3 regions of the Streptomyces sp. SD31 genome follow, and region 1 is predicted to be linked to each of the others. Evidence: riboswitches for the same ligand, from Rfam matches in the RefSeq annotation. Region 1 holds a riboswitch; each other region holds the start of a gene.

Region 1 (5,711 bases):
ACGAGCCGCCCGTTGTCCCACCAGCGCACCGTCGAGCCATCGGAGACGATCCGGACCCGATTGGGCTCGTTCGCCACGAGCAGCGGCTCCGTGTAGTCGTAGAGCAGCGGGCGGATCCCCGCCTGGCCGACGTACCGGCGCATCCGGGTCGTGGTGTTCGTGTTGGCGCCGTAGCCGACGTAGTACGTCTTGAGGTAGTCGTACTCGGCGAGCGCCCCGCTCCGCGGCGTGGCGAAGATGTCGTCCGGGGAGCGGACGTCGGTGGCGTTCCAGAAGTTGTTCAGGTCGGAGACGCGGTCGTTGACACCGCCTTCCGATATGGGCGTGGCCGTGTATTCGATGACGTACGGCCCTTCCAGCCGCTTCTTGAACCAGACCGTCGCACCGGCGGGTACGTCGACCTCCAGGAGCCCGCGGGAGGCGGTGACGGTGCCGCCCTTCTCGAGCTCCACCGCCCATTGCCCCAGGCCATGACGGAAGTCGTCGTGGGCGATGAGGCGGCGGTGACGGGGCATGGCACTCGCCGTCCACGCCGGGGCGAAGGCTGCGAGGGCGGCGCCGGCGGCCAGGGTTCCGAATGCTCTACGCGTGGTCGTCAAGGGAGACGGCCCCTTCCGGGAAGTGAAGGTGGGCTGCGGCACGCGACGGGTGTCGGTGCCCGGGCAGTGGTGCGTGTACGTCGGCTGCGGGTGACCCCGCGCGGTCCGGCCGAGGCCGCACTCGGGATTCTGGGCGAGGGTGTGGAGGCGGGGGCACTCGAACCCCTTTTGCGAGAAGGGCGATCAGGCGGGTGGCCACCTTGCGATGGCCTTGAGTGCTGGGGTGGACGGTGCCGTTGAAGTCCCCGTCCGCCGACGAGAGCCAGTCGGTCGTGTCGACGAACTCGATGCGGGGGTCCGCGAGTTCACCGACCACGGCCGCGATGTCGTCGGCGTGGGCGCCGTTGAACGGGCGCAGCGCGAGGATGCGGGCGCGCGGTGCGGCGGCCCGCAGCTTGTCCAGGTAGGCGCGGTAGGCGGCGCGGAATTCGGCCGAGCCGTACGCCGCGTCGTTGGTGCCCTGGTTCACCACGATCACGTCGGCCCGGCGGTCGGAGTCGGCCCGGGAGCCCGCGTGGTTCCAGCCGTACGCGTCCGGGGCGGCCGGCACTCCCCCGTTGCCGGTCTGGATCACACCCTGGCGACCGAAGCCGACCTGGGTGAGCGAGGCACGCAGGGCGTCGGCGACGAGGGTGGGGTAGGCGGCCGTACCGTCGGCGCAGTCGGAGGTGTTCACCTCGCACAGAGCCATGACGCCCTGCGTGATGGAGTCACCGTAGAAGGCCAGCTTCCGGGTACTGGGGGCGCGTTGAGGCTGCAGACGCACGCCGTCGTCGAGCCGCAGTCCGGTCAGCACGACGCCCGTCTCCAGCGGCGGAGTCCACCGGTTGGCCCGGGAGAAGACGTCCTTGACGGAGATCTCGACCGAGTGGGGCCCCCGGCCGTCGGCCGCGATCCGCAGATCGCCCCGGTCGACCGCGTGCAGGCGCTTCGGCCCGCCGTCGACCGACACGTAGATCTGCGCGGGCACGGTGATCGAGGCGACGCCGAAGAGGGCGTGGACGCTGTCCCCGGTGAAGCGGAAGCGCAGCCGGGACCCCGAGTTGACGGTGATGGCCGCTTCAGAGGTGCGGCCCCAGTGCCCCTCGTAGACGAGACGCCTGTCGTCGGGGCGTACGACAGTCGACGCATCGGACGCGAAGGCGGGCTGCGAGGAACCGTGGAGCAAGCCCACGGCCACCGCGGCGGCCAGGGACGTACGTCTGTGGACGCCGGACACGGAAACCTCCAGGAGCCATCGCAGAAAGCGCTTGCACCATGATGGAGATCACTGTGGCCTCACCTTCCCCTCCTTGTCGACACCCTGGCCGGCTCTGCCACAAGACCGCAATGGAGCGATCATGAACGAGCACAGCCGGACACACCGAAGGCCGGACCCGGGGATCGAGGTCCGGCCTTCGATGGCGTGTCAGGCAGGTGGTTCCGAGGAGGGTCGTCAGCCGACCGGGACACCCTTGGAGCGGAGGTAGGCGACCGGGTCCAGGTCCGAGCCGTAGTCCGGCGTGGTGCGGATCTCGAAGTGCAGGTGCGGACCGGTCACGTTGCCGGTCGCGCCGGAGAGGCCTATCTGCTGGCCCGCGGTCACGGTCTGGCCGGCCGAGACGGAGAGCGACGACAGGTGGGCGTACTGGGCGTAGTAGCCGTCGGCGAGCTGGATGACGACCTGGTTGCCGTAGGCGCCGCCCCAGCCCGCGGAGACGACGGTGCCCGCGCCAACGGCCTTCAGTGCGGTGCCGGTCGGGGTGACGAAGTCGACGCCGGTGTGGTACCCGCTGGACCACATGCTGCCCGCCACCTTGTAGGCGGTGCTGACGGCGGCACCGGCGACGGGGGCGGAGAAGCCGGTGGCCGTGTCGGCGCTCCGGGCGGCCGTGGTCGTCTTCTTCGACGCGGAGGACTCCGTGGAGGACTTCGTGGAGGACTTCGAAGCGGACGAGTCCTTGGAGGGCGCCGAAGAGGAGGAAGGCGACGAGGACTTGGGGGCGCTCGCCGTGGCCTTCTTGCCGATCGTGAGCTTCAGACCGGGGTGGATCAGCGACGGGTCCTCACCGACGACCTCGCGGTTGTCGGCGTAGAGCTTCTTCCAGCCACCGCTGACGTTCTGCTCGTCGGCGATCTTCGAGAGGTAATCGCCGACTCTCACCGAATAGGTCCGCACGTCCGTCTTCTTCTCGGCGGCCTTCTTCTCGACCGCCTTCTTCTCGGCGGCCGGAAGGGACTGAACAGCCTTTTCCGAAGTGGACTGCGAGGGAGCGGCGTGGGCGCCGGTAGCTCCCATGAGCGGGAGGGCGAGAGCGGCGCCACCGGTTCCGGCGACGGCGATGGAGCGGGTGAAGCGCTGGGACTTCGGGCGGCGGTGCTTACCCTTCGCGGGCATGGCGAATTCCTCTCCGGCGCCTGCGAGGTGAGCTGTCGGGTGCGGGCTGGAGATGCCCGGCCGCGCCGAAACGCGGCTTTACCCCTAGCCGTTCCGGAGACCGGAACAGGCGGTTGTACCTGTGGGTCCCCCGCTCCTGCCGTGGTCGGGTGAGTGTGCGCGGGCTCCGGGCGGCGGCAGGATTGGGCGTCCGTCCGGATTGGTGGCGAACGTAAGCGAGGAAGACGCACGGGAACAAGTGAGGGGTTCCGTCCGAATGCGTTCCTGTTGATCCCTTGTGGGAATTCCCGGTCACCCTCCGTGGATTATCGGCGTGTCACGCGACCCAAAACCCCTGGAAAAACACGCGAATTACGTGAACATGACGGGCGACGCACGGTCACGAATATGACGCTCCTCACGTGACACCGCTCCAGCTTCCTTTACGCCAGAGCGAGTTGGAATGAAGGCACCAATTCGGACAGAACCCCTAGATGCGACGCAGTCGGATAACCGTCGCATCAAGGTCACCCTGCAATCCGGTGCGCAGTCCGTGATGCACCAGTACGGCACCTCGGTGAATTTCGCCCGTTTCAAGGCATTCGTACGACTCTGTCGGGTCGAGGGCGCGCAGCCGCAAGGCCGGCAGGGATTCGCCGTAGCTCTGGGCCTGGAGCCAGGCGAGGACGACCGTCTCGTCCCCGAGTACGTACTGCACCGCGCTCAGCCCGCCCCGCGGCGGCCGCAGCCGATAGAGGTCGCCGCGCTGCACCACGGGCCGGATCTCCTTGTAGAGCGTCACCCATTTCCGGGCCTCGGCGAGCTCTTCCTCGCTCCACTCGGAGAGGTCACCGCCGACGCCGAGCACGCCCGCCATGGCACTCACGAACCGGAAGCGCAGCGAGCTGGCCCGGTGGTTGAGCATGGCGTTCGGGCTGTCGGTGACCCAGGCGGCCATGACCCGGGCGGGATGGATCTGACTGAAGCCGTGCTGGATGGCGAGCCGGTCGAGGGGGTCGGTGTTGTCGGAGGTCCACACCTGGTCCGTACGGCTCAGCACGCCGAGGTCGATCCGACCGCCGCCGCCCGAGCAGGACTCGAAGGCGACGCCCGGGTGCGCGGCCCGCAGCCGGTCCAGCAGGCGGTACAGGGCGCGCACGTGGTCGACCCACAGGCGCTGCGGATAGGGCTCACCGGGCCAGCCGGCGTCGGTGAAGCAGCGGTTGAAGTCCCACTTCACATAGTCGATCGGGGCGCTGGAGAGGAGCCCGTCGAGCCGCTCCCAGAGGTACTCCTGGACGTCGTCGCGCGCCAGGTTCAGCACGAGTTGATTGCGGAACTCCGTCCGCTTTCGTCCCGTTTGGTGCTGAACCCAGTCCGGGTGAGCGCGGTAAAGCTCGCTGTCCGGGTTGACCATTTCCGGTTCGACCCAGATGCCGAACTCCATCCCGAGCGCGTGCACGTGTTCGGCGAGCGGCTTGAGCCCCGACGGGAAGCGGTCGGGGTTGGGCGTCCAGTCGCCGAGCCCGGCGCGGTCGCTGGTGCGCGTCCCGAACCAGCCGTCGTCGACCACGAACAGTTCGACGCCGATGGCCGCCGCCCGCCGCGCGAGCACGCTCTGCTGCTCCTCGGAGATGTCGAACTCCGTCGCCTCCCAGGAGTTGAACAGCACCGGCCGGTCCCGGTCCGCGTCCGGGATCACGTACGCGCGCTGGTACGCGTGCCAGGCCCGGCTCGCCCCGCCGAAGCCGCCGTCGCTCCACAGTCCGGCGAAGACGGGGGTCGTGAAGGACTCCCCCGCGGCCAGCCGCAGCAGGCCCGAGTCGTCGTATCCGGTCCCGCCGGTGATCTGCACGCGCGCGTCCGGGAGTTGAGCCACGGCAATACGCCAGGATCCGGACCAGCCGAGGGCGCAGCCGTAGACCTCGCCGCGCTCCTCGGTGGCGTCGGTGTCCAGCGCGACCCACGGCAGGTGCTGGTGCCCGGTGTGCCCGCGGCGGCTGCCGATGACCTTCTCGCCGTAGGTGAGGGGGGACCGCGCGAGCCGGGACTCGGCGCCCCAGCGGCCGTGCAGCTGGGACAGCCGCCAGTCCTCCCGGTCGGGCAGCGTCCAGGTGGCCGAGTCGGCGCGCAGCACCTCCAGGGCGGGCCCCTGGTTGTCCAGGGTCACCCACCGCTCCACGACGTCCCCGCGCATCCGGTAGTGCAGGGTGACGCTCAGCCCGCCGTCACAAAAGCGCAACCGCAGTTCGTCGTCCCCGGTCTCGTACCGCTCGAAACCCCACTCGGTGCCGCGCCGCTCGTCGGTGCGCACGGACAGGGCGGGCCGCACGAAGCGGGGGCCGCCCTCGACCGGGTACTCCTCGCGTCCATCGAGCGGGGACTCGAAGGGCCAGTACGCCGGCAGCGGGCGCACGGCGAGGGCCTCGGCGTCGGCGAGGGCGATGCGTGGCCCCCAGTGGAGGTGCAGGAGCTCGTCGCCTTCGGTCAGATGGACGGCGTAACTGCTGGTCGGCCCGGTCAGGAGCCACGTACGACCGTCGTTGGAGATCTCCAGCATCAAGCCCTCACAGATGCGAACAGGTGCAATCAAGTACCAACATCATCATGCGCACCGCGATGCCGAGGCAACGCCTGTGGACAACTCATTGGCCCAGGAAGCCATGTCGTATCGTCGAGAACGCACCCCGTCGGCCGCACCGCAGAGCCGCGTCGGCGGGGCCGACTGGGAGGAGCCCCCGTGACGCAGCAGATCC
Region 2 (5,711 bases), on a different contig from region 1:
CGGCAGCGGGCAGGCGGGAGGGGATGGCGAGCTGTGCCCGAGCGCTGTCCTGTTCGGCGTTCCCGCCCACGTTCACCGTCGTATGGACACGGTGTTCCGACCGGGAACTTCGCCGACCCTTCGGACGCTGCATACAGTGGCAGGAACTGAGTACGAACTGCTCGACACAACGCAGTGCACGCGACCGGAAGGACACCTTGCCCATGGGTCACACGGCCACACCGGAGGCACAATCCGGCGGCCTCACCGCGACGGAGCACCGCCTGGCCAACGGCCTGCGCGTGGTGCTCTCCGAGGACCACCTCACGCCGGTCGCCGCGGTCTGTCTCTGGTACGACGTCGGCTCCCGCCACGAGGTCAAGGGCCGTACCGGACTCGCCCACCTCTTCGAGCACCTGATGTTCCAGGGCTCGGGGAGCGTGAAGGGCACGGGCCACTTCGAGCTCGTCCAGGGCGCGGGCGGCTCGCCGAACGGCACCACCAGCTTCGAGCGCACCAACTACTTCGAGACCATGCCCGCCCACCAGCTGGAGCTCGCGCTGTGGCTGGAGGCCGACCGCATGGGCAGCCTCCTGGTGGCGCTCGACGAGGAGGGCCTGGAGAACCAGCGCGACGTCGTCAAGAACGAGCGCCGCCAGCGCTACGACAACGTCCCGTACGGCACCGCTTTCGAGAAGCTGACGGCCCTGTCCTACCCGGACGGGCACCCGTACCACCACACGCCGATCGGCTCGATGGCCGACCTGGACGCGGCCAGCCTGGAGGACGCGCGCGCGTTCTTCCGCACCTACTACGCGCCCAACAACGCCGTCCTGTCCATCGTCGGCGACATCGACCCGGAGCAGACGCTCGCCTGGGTCGAAAAGTACTTCGGCTCCATTCCGGCCCACGACGGCAAGCCCGAGCCGCGCGACGGCTCGCTGCCCGAGATCATCGGCGAGCAGCTGCGCGAGGTCGTCGAGGAGAACGTCCCCGCGCGCGCGATGATGGCCGCCTACCGGCTCCCGGTGGACGGCACGCGCGAGTGCGACGCGGCCGACCTGGCGCTGACCGTCCTCGGCGGCGGCGAGTCCTCCCGCCTCTACAACCGCCTGGTCCGCCGCGACCGTACGGCCGTGGCGGCCGGGTTCGGACTGCTGCGTCTGGCCGGAGCGCCCTCCCTGGGCTGGCTGGACGTGAAGACCTCCGGCGACGTCGAGGTCCCCGTCATCGAGGCCGCCGTCGACGAGGAGCTCGCCCGCTTCGCCGCGGAGGGCCCCACCGCCGAGGAGATGGAGCGCGCGCAGGCCCAGCTGGAGCGCGAGTGGCTGGACCGGCTCGGCACCGTCGCGGGCCGCGCCGACGAACTGTGCCGGTACGCCGTCCTGTTCGGCGACCCGCAGCTCGCCTTCACCGCCGTACAGCGCGTCCTCGACGTCACCGCCGAGGAGGTCCAGGCGGTCGCCAAGGCCCGCCTGCGCCCCGACAACCGCGCGGTGCTCGTGTACGAGCCGACCGCGGCCGAGGCCGACGACCTCAAGGCCGCCGACAACACTGACGAGAACGAGGAGTCGGCGCAGTGACCGAGCTCGCCAGCATGGAGTTCCACCCGCAGCCCGAGGCCGGCGAGGCCCGGCCCTGGGCGTTCCCGGCGCCCGAGCGCGGCAAGCTGGACAACGGCCTGACGGTCCTGCGCTGCCACCGCCCCGGCCAGCAGGTCATCGCCGTCGAGGTGCTCCTGGACACGCCCCTGGAGGCCGAGCCGAAGGGCCTGGACGGCATCGCCACGATCATGGCGCGCGCCTTCTCCGAGGGCACCGACAAGCACACCGCCGAGGAGTTCGCCGCCGAGCTGGAGCGCTGCGGCGCCACGCTCGACGCCTACGCCGACCACCCCGGCATCCGCGTCAGCCTCGAGGTGCCGGTCTCCCGCCTGCCCAAGGCGCTCGGTCTGCTCGCCGACGCCCTCAGGGCGCCCCTGTTCGACGACGCCGAGGTCGAGCGCCTGGTGCGCAACCGCCTCGACGAGATCCCGCACGAGCTGGCCAACCCCTCGCGCCGCGCCGCCAAGGAGCTCTCCAAGCAGCTGTTCCCGGCGACCTCGCGCATGTCCCGCCCGCGCCAGGGCACCGAGGACACCGTCGCGGGCATCGACTCCGCGGCCGTACGCGCCTTCTACGAGCGGCACGTGCGCCCCGCCACCTCCACCGTCGTGGTCGTCGGCGACCTCACGGGCGTGGACCTCGACGCCCTGCTGGGCGACACCCTGGGCGCCTGGACCGGCTCCCCGGCCCAGCCCCGGCCCGTTCCGCCGGTCACCGCGGACGACACCGGGCGCGTCGTCATCGTGGACCGCCCCGGCGCCGTGCAGACGCAGCTGCTGATCGGCCGCATCGGCCCCGACCGGCACGACCGCGTGTGGCCCGCGCAGGTGCTCGGCACGTACTGCCTCGGCGGCACTCTTACCTCCCGCCTGGACAAGGTCCTGCGCGAGGAGAAGGGCTACACCTACGGCGTGCGCGCGTTCGGGCAGGTCCTGCGCTCGACCCCGGACGGCACGGGCGCGGCCATGCTCGCCATCAGCGGCTCCGTCGACACCCCGAACACCGGTCCGGCGCTGGACGACCTCTGGAAGGTCCTGCGCGGCGTCGCCGACGAGGGGCTCACCGACGCCGAGCGGGACTTCGCCGTGCAGAACCTCGTCGGGGTGGCGCCGCTGAAGTACGAGACGGCCGCCTCCGTGGCGAACACGCTGGCCGACCAGGTCGAGCAGCACCTGCCCGACGACTACCAGGCGACGCTGTACCAGCGGCTCGCCGCGACCGGCACCGTCGAGGCCACCGCGGCGGCCGTGAACGCCTTCCCGGTGGACCGTCTGGTGACGATCCTCGTCGGCGACGCGGCCGAGATCCGGGAGCCCGTCGAGGCCCTCGGCATCGGCGAAGTCACCGTCGTGGCCGCCGAGTAGCAGGCCCACACCGCGCCCGGACACCGCGCCGGGCGACGGCACGCGCGCGTAAGGGGCCCTGGTGACTTCGAAGCCACCAGGGCCCCTTTATGCCCGAATTGAGGGAAAGGTTGCCCGTCTGGCCTGTGGGATGCGCTACAAAAGTCGCGATCCGTTTGGGGATTGAAAGTCGCGCCGCTTAGCGTCTTCCGGGCTGTCCGTCAGGCAGTGCGCCGCGCCCGCGGCACCGGACAGCCATCGCCGAGTCCCCGTACGGCGCGAGCCAGGGGAGCCGGGGACCCACCGTAGTCCCTGGGGTGAATCGGGCGCCCGCGCAGCCGCGAGGGGGTCCGTAGGAGACCTTCCTGCTCCGAACCCGTCAGCTAACCCGGTAGGCGAGAAGGAAGGAAAGGACCAGCCACTACATGGCGTTCACCTGCGCCACCGGGAAGAACCGCCCCACCGGGAAGCACCGTCGCCCCAGCCGGTTCGAACGCTCCACCGCCCGCGCGGCGGGCGTCGCCGCTCTCACCGCCACCGGCGTCATGGGCACCCTCGCCGCCCCGGCGCTCGCCGCCGAACCCGCCGCCGAGCAGACCGGCCTCATCCCCGTCGTCACGATCGAGGACTCGATCGCCGACCAGATCGACGCCCAGGCCGCCGCCCAGGAGCAGGCCGCCGAGGAGGCCGCGGCCCGGAAGAAGGCCGCCGAGGAGGCCGCGCGCAAGAAGGCGGCCGAGAAGGCCAAGCAGGAGCGCGAGGCCAAGGAGCGCGCCGCCCGTGAGGCCGAGCGCAAGCGCCTGCTGTCCTACGTCGCCCCGATCTCCGGCTCGTACGTCTCCACCGGCTACAAGGCCGGCGGCGCCGTCTGGTCCTCCGGCAGCCACACGGGCGTCGACTTCCACGCCGCCAGCGGCACCTCCGTCCACGCGGTCGGCTCCGGCACCGTCGTGGAGGCCGGCTGGGGCGGGTCGTACGGCAACAACATCGTGATCAAGATGAACGACGGCACGTACACCCAGTACGGCCACCTGTCGTCCATAGGCGTCTCGGTGGGCCAGACCGTCACCCCCGGCCAGCAGATAGGCCTGTCCGGCGCCACCGGCAACGTCACCGGACCGCACCTGCACTTCGAGGCCCGCACGACGGCGGAGTACGGCTCCGACATCGACCCCGTCGCCTACCTCCGCTCGCACGGCGTGAACGTCTGACGCCTCCACCGCGCCTCCCCGAGGCCGCTCTCCCCGAGGACTCACCCCGCGGACGGTCTCCCCGAAGCCCCGGCTCCCCGAGCCGGGGCTTTCGGCGTTTCGGACGACCCGCTGTCCAAAAAATATCCATGGATTCCGACCCGCCATCGGAAATTCCAGCAGGTTGCAATAGAGTCACTGAACACACGTCATTCGTCGACGTTTCACGGGGATTAAGGCGGAGGTCGGTCATGCGTATTCCGGCGCACTCGGTATGCACCGCGATCCGGGACGACATCGTCGCCGGTGTCCACGAGCGCGGCAGCCGGCTCACCGAGGAACTCCTCGCACGCCGCTACGGCGTCTCCCGCGTCCCCGTGCGGGAGGCCCTGCGCACCCTGGAGGCCGAGGGCTTCGTGGTGACCCGGCGGCACGCGGGCGCGTGCGTCGCCGAACCGACCGAGCAGGAGGCCGCCGACCTGCTGGAGATGCGCACCCTGCTGGAGCCGCTCGGCGCCTCCCGGGCCGCCCAGCGGCGCACCGAGGCCCATCTGAAGGTGCTGCGCGGCCTGGTCAGGCTGGGCCAGGAGCGGGCCAGGCGGGGCAACAGCGAGGATCTGCGCTCCCTGGGCGGCTGGTTCCACGAGACGCTCGCCCAGGCCTGCGGCAGCCCCGCCCTGACCTCGATGCTGACCCAGCTGCGGCACAAGATCGCCTGGATGTACGCGGTGGAGGCGCCGGTCAATCCCGTGGAGTCCTGGACCGAGCACGGTGCGATCGTGGACGCGGTGGCGCGCGGCGACAGTGATCGCGCCCGCGCGATCACGGCGGTGCACACCGAGCGCGCGATCTCCGCGCACCGACTGCGGTTCGGTTCCCCCGGTGACCGCGCGGACCGTGTGAGGAATTCGCAACATCCCGTAAACATGCCGAGCCTGCGACATTAACACGGGCGCCGTATACAAAGAGGTGATATTCGGTGGCGGGGAATTCCCGCTGCCCTTTTTCGGGTGCCGCCGTTAATTCTCGCGGCTGCCCGCCTCAAAAGCGTGGCCGCCTGCCCGAAAACAGCGAAGCCGCGTCGGCCGGAAAGGCAGACGCGGCTTCACCGTTTGCTCCACAGGACCGCTCAGGTCGTTCAGACCGTCTCGGGAAGCTCCTCGAGGCCCTCGGAGACCAGCTTCGCCAGGCGGTCGAGGGCGGCGTCCGCTCCCTCGGCGTCGGAGGCGAGGACGATCTCCTCGCCGCCCTGGGCGCCCAGGCCCAGAACGGCCAGCATGGAGGCCGCGTTGACGGGGTTGCCGTCGGCCTTGGCGATCGTCACCGGGATACCTGCGGCCGTGGCGGCCCGGACGAAGATGGAAGCGGGGCGGGCGTGAAGGCCCTCGGCCCAGCCGACGTTGACGCGGCGCTCAGCCATGTGATGCTGCCCTTCGGTGTTCAGGGTTGTCTAGACCAGTTTCCCACACCCGTGAAGCATGCCGGGAGGGACAAAACGCCCCTCCTGAGGCGGCCGTCGGGTCGCGGCCTCGACCCGACATACGTCCTCCACAGACTGCCTCGCGCCGTTGTCGGACGCGAGCCGTACTCTGGGC
Region 3 (5,711 bases), on a different contig from region 1:
TCCGCCGCCGCGGTGCTGCTGGCCGGGGGCACGCCGGGGAAGCGGTTCGCGCTGCCGGGTGCCCGCATGGTGATCCACCAGCCGGCGCTGCCCGAGCCGGTCGAGGGCCAGGCGAGCGATCTCGCCATCCAGGCCGACGAGCTGACGCGCATTCGGACCCGCCTCGAGGAACTGCTCGTCCGGCACACCGGGCGCAGCCACGAGCAGGTCAGCGCCGACATCGAGCGGGACAAGATCCTGGACGCGCAGGGCGCCGTGGAGTACGGCCTGGTGGACCGGATCATCCCCAGCCGCAAGGCCACCCTCGCCCCGCCCACGGGGCGGTGATCGACCGGTGCTTCCACCCGAGTTGCCGCCGCTGCCCGCACTGACGCGTGCGGAGGGGGAGTTGATCGACCGTTATCTCGATGTGGTGGACCTGCTCGGCCGGATCAACCCGACGCGGCACGGAGACACCTACCGCGGACTGCGCGCCGCCCAGGCGCTCGTCGGCAAGGCGACCGAGCTGCGGGACGCGCTGGCGCTGATGCACCAGCGGGGCGAGACCGAGCTGCACTCCCCCACGCTGGCGCGTGCGCTGCGCGTGCTGGACGGGGAACGCCGCACGGCCCGCGTCAGGGTGTTGCCGCGCTCCGACAGTTGACGACTCGTACAGAACGATTCCGGACGCCTCGGCCCACGAGCGAGGCGTCCGGATGGACGTCGAAACGAACCAAAAGGCTTACCCACTTTCGGCGTAGCAACCTGCCCTTTTACGCGCCCTTCAGGTTGCGCAACAGGCATGACCCCAAAGCGGAATGGGACGCTCCATCGCTGGTCCGGGGCTCGTCGAGTACCTGGACACCCGGTCGAACACGGGGGTGTCCACCCGAACGGGCGAGTGGTGAGTAACGCCACAAATCCCCGGTTCCGTTGGGTTTTTCGTTCATCCGTGCGTCAAGATCCCTGTCTGACGACAAGCCCCCGCCACAGCGGCGGGGCGGTCCGGGCGGACGCCGAGTCCTGCCGCCGCCCGGATGACCGGTCGACAGGAGTGGATCGGCAGGAGTGGAGGACCCGAGCAAGACGGGTCGCCGGAGCGGACGTTCGTTCGATCCGAGCAACCCTTGGGGTGAAGCCGCGGCAACGCGGCCGGGCAACTTCGCCAGCCCGAATCCGACAGGTCATCCTTCACAGGCGGCTGACGAAGGGTTGCGCATGACTGCGCTCAATCGTGTCCCGTCGCTCATGGCCCGAGCCGGTACGGCCTCGGCTCTCACCATCGCCGCAGTGGGCGGCTCGATCGTGGCGCCCGGCTTCGCCTCGGAGGCCGAAGCCGCCACGCCGGCGACCAAGGCACTTCAGATCGCGGCCTCCAAAAAGGGCTCCCCGTACAAGTGGGGCGCCACAGGTCCGCACAGGTTCGACTGCTCCGGGCTCACGCTGTACTCGTACAAGAAGGCCGGCAAGAAGCTGCCCCGTACGGCGGCCCAGCAGTACAACAAGACCCGCCACATCTCCGCCGGCAACCGCAAGGCCGGAGACCTGGTGTTCTTCCACTCGGGGTCGAACGTCTACCACGTCGGCATCTACGCCGGGAAGGGAAAGATCTGGCACTCCCCCAAGAGCGGGGACGTCGTGCGGCTGCAGAAGATCTGGACCAGGAGCGTTTGGTACGGCCGGGTCAAGTGACCTTCCCGGGGGCGGTGACGGCAGCCTGACGCGCTGTCACCGCCCCCGGGCACCGGATGGAGGGCCAGTCGCCGGAAAGGGCGTCAGACGGCCACCAGGGGCCCTGCGAGGAGTGCCACGCCGAAGGCCGTCAGCGCGGCGCCGGTGACGGTCGTGACCGCCCGGGCGACGCGAGGTCGGCGCAGCCACCTGCCGAGCCGGTCCACCAGCAGGGCGACGACCTGGAACCAGACGAGCGCGATCGCGAGCACGATCAGCGCGAGCAGCAGCGTCCGGGGCAGCGCCGGGGCGCCCGCCGGCACGAACTGCGGCAGCACGCTGAGGAACGTGAGCGACGCCTTCGGATTGAGGGCGTTGGTGACGAAGCCCTGCCGCAGCGGTCGCGCGGTGGAATCCTCCTGCGCGCCCTCCCCTTGCGGGTGCCGCTGCCGCAGCGCCTGGACGCCCAGATAGAGCACATAGACGCCGCCCACCACCTGGAGCGCGCGCAACAGCGCCGGTACGGCGGCCAGGACCGCGGCGACTCCCACCACCGCCAGCGTCACATGGACCAGCAGCCCGGCCCCGATCCCGAGCGCACAGGCGATGCCGGCCCGGCGGGAGACGAGGGCGTTGCGTACGACGACGGTGAAGTCGGCCCCGGGCATGGCGACCAGGCCGGCGGAGACCCCGGTGAAGGCGATGAGCTGAGCGTCCATGCGGCCAGCCTGCCGTGCGGGAGCCTTCAGCAGGTATTTCGAATATTCTGGGTATGCCTTAAGCAATGCTTTAGGCAGGCATCCTTAGGCAGACAGCCTTAGGCAGACATCCTCAGGCAGTCACCCGTCGGCACCGCGCTCGAAAGGGACCCAACCATGTACGACCCGACCCGCCTCGCCGCCTTGGTGGCGGTCGCCGAGGCGGGTTCGATCACCCGGGCCGCCGAGCGCCTGGGCTACACCACGCCCGCGCTCTCCCAGCAGCTGGCCAAGCTGGAGCGCGAGGCGGGTACCGCCCTTCTGGTGCGGCACCACCGCGGGGCGCGGCTGACCGGTGCGGGCGAGTTGCTGGTGGCCCGGGCGCGGCGGGTGCTCGACGAACTCGACCGGGCCCGGCACGAACTGGCCCGGCTGACCGGCCTGACGGGCGGCACCCTCCGGCTCGGCACCTTCCAGACCGCGGGCATCCATCTGCTGCCGCCGGCCCTCAGCGCGTTCCGCCGGGCGCATCCGGAGGTGGAGCTGACGGTCGCCGACTACGAGCCGTCGGCCGGTGTCGCCGCCGTCGCGGCCGGCGAGGTCGATCTGGCGCTGACGCACGCCTACGCACCCGGCGACCCGGTCCCGCTCCCGTCCTCCGTCGGCGCCGAGCCGATCCTCGTCGAGGAGCTGGTCCTGGTGTCCGCTCCGGGCCACGCCCTCACCAGCGGGGCCGCACGGCTGCCGCTGACCGAGCTCGCGGGGCAGCCGCTGATCAGCATGGCGCCGGACGCTCCGGCCCGGCGGGGCGTCGAGGCGGTGCTGGCCCGGGCCGGGGCCACGCCCTCGGTCCTGGTCCCGACGCCGGGGTACCTCCTGGTGTGCGCGCTGGCCAGCGCGGGGCTCGGGGTCGCGGTCGTACCGGAGATGGTGGCGCGCACGTCGGTCACGCCGGTCGGGGTGCGGGCGCTGGAGGGCGGCGAGCTGCGCCGTACGATCTCGGTCGCGTTCCGCAGTGACGAGGCGGCTCCCGCCGCGGACGCCTTCCGGGCGCTGCTGCGCGGCACGTTCGGACGGGCCGGGCAGTCGCAGCAGCCGTGAGGGTTACGGCTCTTGCTGTCCCACGACCGGCACCGGCTCCGCGGCCGCCGTCCACGGCAGTTCGATGGAGACGGTCTTGCCGCCCTCGCGGGTGGGCCGCACTCTCAGCTTGCCGCCGCACTCCGCGGTCAGCCAGCGGATGATGACCAGGCCACGGCCGTTGTCCTGCTGGACGGCGGCCGGCAGCCGCTTGGGGAAGCGCGGGTGGCTGTCGGTGACGCCGATGCGCAGGTGTTCGTCACGGTCGAGTTCGAGGTCCACCGTGAAGGTGGGTGACTGTCCGAGGGTGTGCTGTACGGCGTTGGTGGTGAGTTCGGAGACGATCAGCCGGATGGTGTCGGCCGTTTCCGTGTCCGGTGGCAGTCCCCACTCCGCGAGGGTGGTGACCACATAGGCCCGGGCCGCGGAGACCGAGGCTGGATCGCTCGGCAGAGTGACGGATGCTTCCAGGTGATCTGCCATGGCGACGTCGTCCCTTTCCCAACGGGACCGCAGTCCGACACGGAGCGGATGGTTCGAGTACGGTCCCGGACTGGTGCTTCGTCGCCAGACTGCCATTACCAGGGCCGTCAGGGTGCCGATCCACCAAGATATGCATATATCTGTCGCTCGAAGCGGTGAACTCTGCGACGGCAGAGCGTATTTGGGCGGCTCGGTTGGAGTAAGGAGTTGCCCATGCAGCACGGTCCCGCGGTGCGCCGCCGGAAACTGGGCGCGGAACTGCGTGCGTTGCGCACCGGGGCCGGGCTCACCAGTGGTGAGGCGGCCCGGCTGGTGGGCTGGCACCAGTCCAAGGTGAGCCGGATCGAGACCGGCGCCAGCGGGGTGAAACCGGCCGATGTGCGGTTACTGCTCGACGCCTACGGCGTACAGGACTCCCAACTGCGGGAGTTGCTGCTGGTGTTGGCGGGATCGGACGAGGGTGGCGGGCGGCATCACTGGTGGCACGCGTACCGCGGAGTGCTGCCGCCGACGTACCGGGACTTCATCAGCCTGGAGTCCCAGGCGAGCGCGATGCGCACGCTGGAGACGTCCGTGGTGCCCGGGCTGCTTCAGACGCCGGAGTACGCCCGGGCGGTGACGCGGGCCGCAGTGGGCGGGTTGGACGACGCCGACGACGAACGGCTCGACGCGCTGGTCGCGGTCCGTCTGGCCAGGCAGGACGTGTTGCACGGCGATCCGCCGTTGCAACTGAGCGCGGTGCTCGACGAGGCGGTGTTGCGCCGGGAGATCGGCGGGCCGGCGGTGATGGCGCGGCAGCTGAGGCGGCTGATGGAGGCGGCGCGACTGCCCCAAGTCCGGCTGCAGGTCCTGCCGTTCGCGGCCGGGGAGCACATCGGCATCACCGGGCCTTTCGTTATCTTCTCATTTTCGCGCACTTCTGATCTGGATGTGGTTGTTCTCGACCACTTGACGAGTAGCCTCTACCTCGAACGGAAAGAAGACCTCCAGGCCTACACGGAGGCCTTCAACGCCCTTCGGATCCACGCCCTTTCGCCCGAGGAATCGCTGGATTGCATCGCCGCGATAGGCGGCGGCGCGTAAGGAGGCACCATGACCGCACTGCCTCGGAACGTCCCTTCCACCACCGACCTGCAAGGCGTGCGATGGCTGCGCAGCAGCTACAGCACGGGAGCGAACAACTGTGTCGAGACGGCACGGCCGCACTCCGGTCCCTGGACCGGACTGCTCGCCGTGCGCGACTCCAAGGACCCGGCCGGACCCGCGCTGCTCTTCTCCCCCGAGAGCTGGGCGGGCTTCACGACCGCGTTCCAGTCCTGACCATTCACCCTTGACCATTCCGATCAGTTCTGACCAACTCTGATCAGTTACGCCAGGTGCGGCGGCAGGGCCGTGTCACGCCGACTCATGGTCGTGTCTCGCCGATGACCCGTACAGCGCGTTCGATCTGCCCCTCGGAGAGGTCCGCGCGGGCGGTCAGCCTCAGCCGTGAGATGCCGTCGGGGACGGAAGGAGGACGGAAGCAGCCCACGGCGAGGCCTGCCGCCCGGCACTCGGCCGCCCACCGCACGGCCTCTTCGGGGGACGGCGCGCGCACGGAGACCACGGCGGCGTCCGGACGTACGGCTTCCATGCCCGCGGCTGTCAGCCGGGTGTGCAGTTCGTTCGCGACCGTGCGGGCTCGCGCCGCACGCTCGGGCTCGCGGCGCAGCAGTCTCAGTGCCGCCAGGGCCGAGCCGGCCGCGGCGGGGGCGAGGCCCGTGTCGAAGATGAACGTCCGGGCCGCGTTGACCAGGTGGT

The links. Region 1 has a riboswitch for cyclic di-AMP ahead of ACTMVF_RS16185 (peptidoglycan DD-metalloendopeptidase family protein). Riboswitches for the same ligand answer to the same signal wherever they lie in the genome.
Region 2: it holds a riboswitch for cyclic di-AMP, as region 1 does, so the genes downstream of both, ACTMVF_RS29750 (M23 family metallopeptidase) here and ACTMVF_RS16185 (peptidoglycan DD-metalloendopeptidase family protein) in region 1, are expected to answer to the same signal.
Region 3: it holds a riboswitch for cyclic di-AMP, as region 1 does, so the genes downstream of both, ACTMVF_RS32270 (C40 family peptidase) here and ACTMVF_RS16185 (peptidoglycan DD-metalloendopeptidase family protein) in region 1, are expected to answer to the same signal.

The regions. Positions count from the first base shown of each region.
Region 1 is NZ_JBQHCX010000006.1:419,545-425,255, forward strand. It holds gene ACTMVF_RS16175 (DUF6250 domain-containing protein) at 1-599, opposite strand, end outside; gene ACTMVF_RS16180 (GDSL-type esterase/lipase family protein) at 583-1,818, opposite strand; gene ACTMVF_RS16185 (peptidoglycan DD-metalloendopeptidase family protein) at 2,035-2,976, opposite strand; cyclic di-AMP (ydaO/yuaA leader) riboswitch at 2,981-3,138, opposite strand; gene ACTMVF_RS16190 (alpha-galactosidase) at 3,446-5,515, opposite strand; gene ACTMVF_RS16195 (tyrosine-protein phosphatase) at 5,696-5,711, shown strand, end outside.
Region 2 is NZ_JBQHCX010000015.1:158,619-164,329, reverse strand. It holds gene ACTMVF_RS29760 (M16 family metallopeptidase) at 204-1,562, shown strand; gene ACTMVF_RS29755 (M16 family metallopeptidase) at 1,559-2,947, shown strand; cyclic di-AMP (ydaO/yuaA leader) riboswitch at 3,176-3,338, shown strand; gene ACTMVF_RS29750 (M23 family metallopeptidase) at 3,352-4,137, shown strand; gene ACTMVF_RS29745 (GntR family transcriptional regulator) at 4,368-5,063, shown strand; gene ACTMVF_RS29740 (HPr family phosphocarrier protein) at 5,255-5,536, opposite strand.
Region 3 is NZ_JBQHCX010000017.1:192,794-198,504, reverse strand. It holds gene ACTMVF_RS32280 (ATP-dependent Clp protease proteolytic subunit) at 1-327, shown strand, start outside; gene ACTMVF_RS32275 (hypothetical protein) at 335-643, shown strand; cyclic di-AMP (ydaO/yuaA leader) riboswitch at 1,062-1,194, shown strand; gene ACTMVF_RS32270 (C40 family peptidase) at 1,198-1,671, shown strand; gene ACTMVF_RS32265 (LysE family translocator) at 1,755-2,369, opposite strand; gene ACTMVF_RS32260 (LysR family transcriptional regulator) at 2,526-3,449, shown strand; gene ACTMVF_RS32255 (ATP-binding protein) at 3,453-3,911, opposite strand; gene ACTMVF_RS32250 (helix-turn-helix domain-containing protein) at 4,125-4,994, shown strand; gene ACTMVF_RS32245 (DUF397 domain-containing protein) at 5,004-5,231, shown strand; gene ACTMVF_RS32240 (8-amino-7-oxononanoate synthase) at 5,317-5,711, opposite strand, start outside.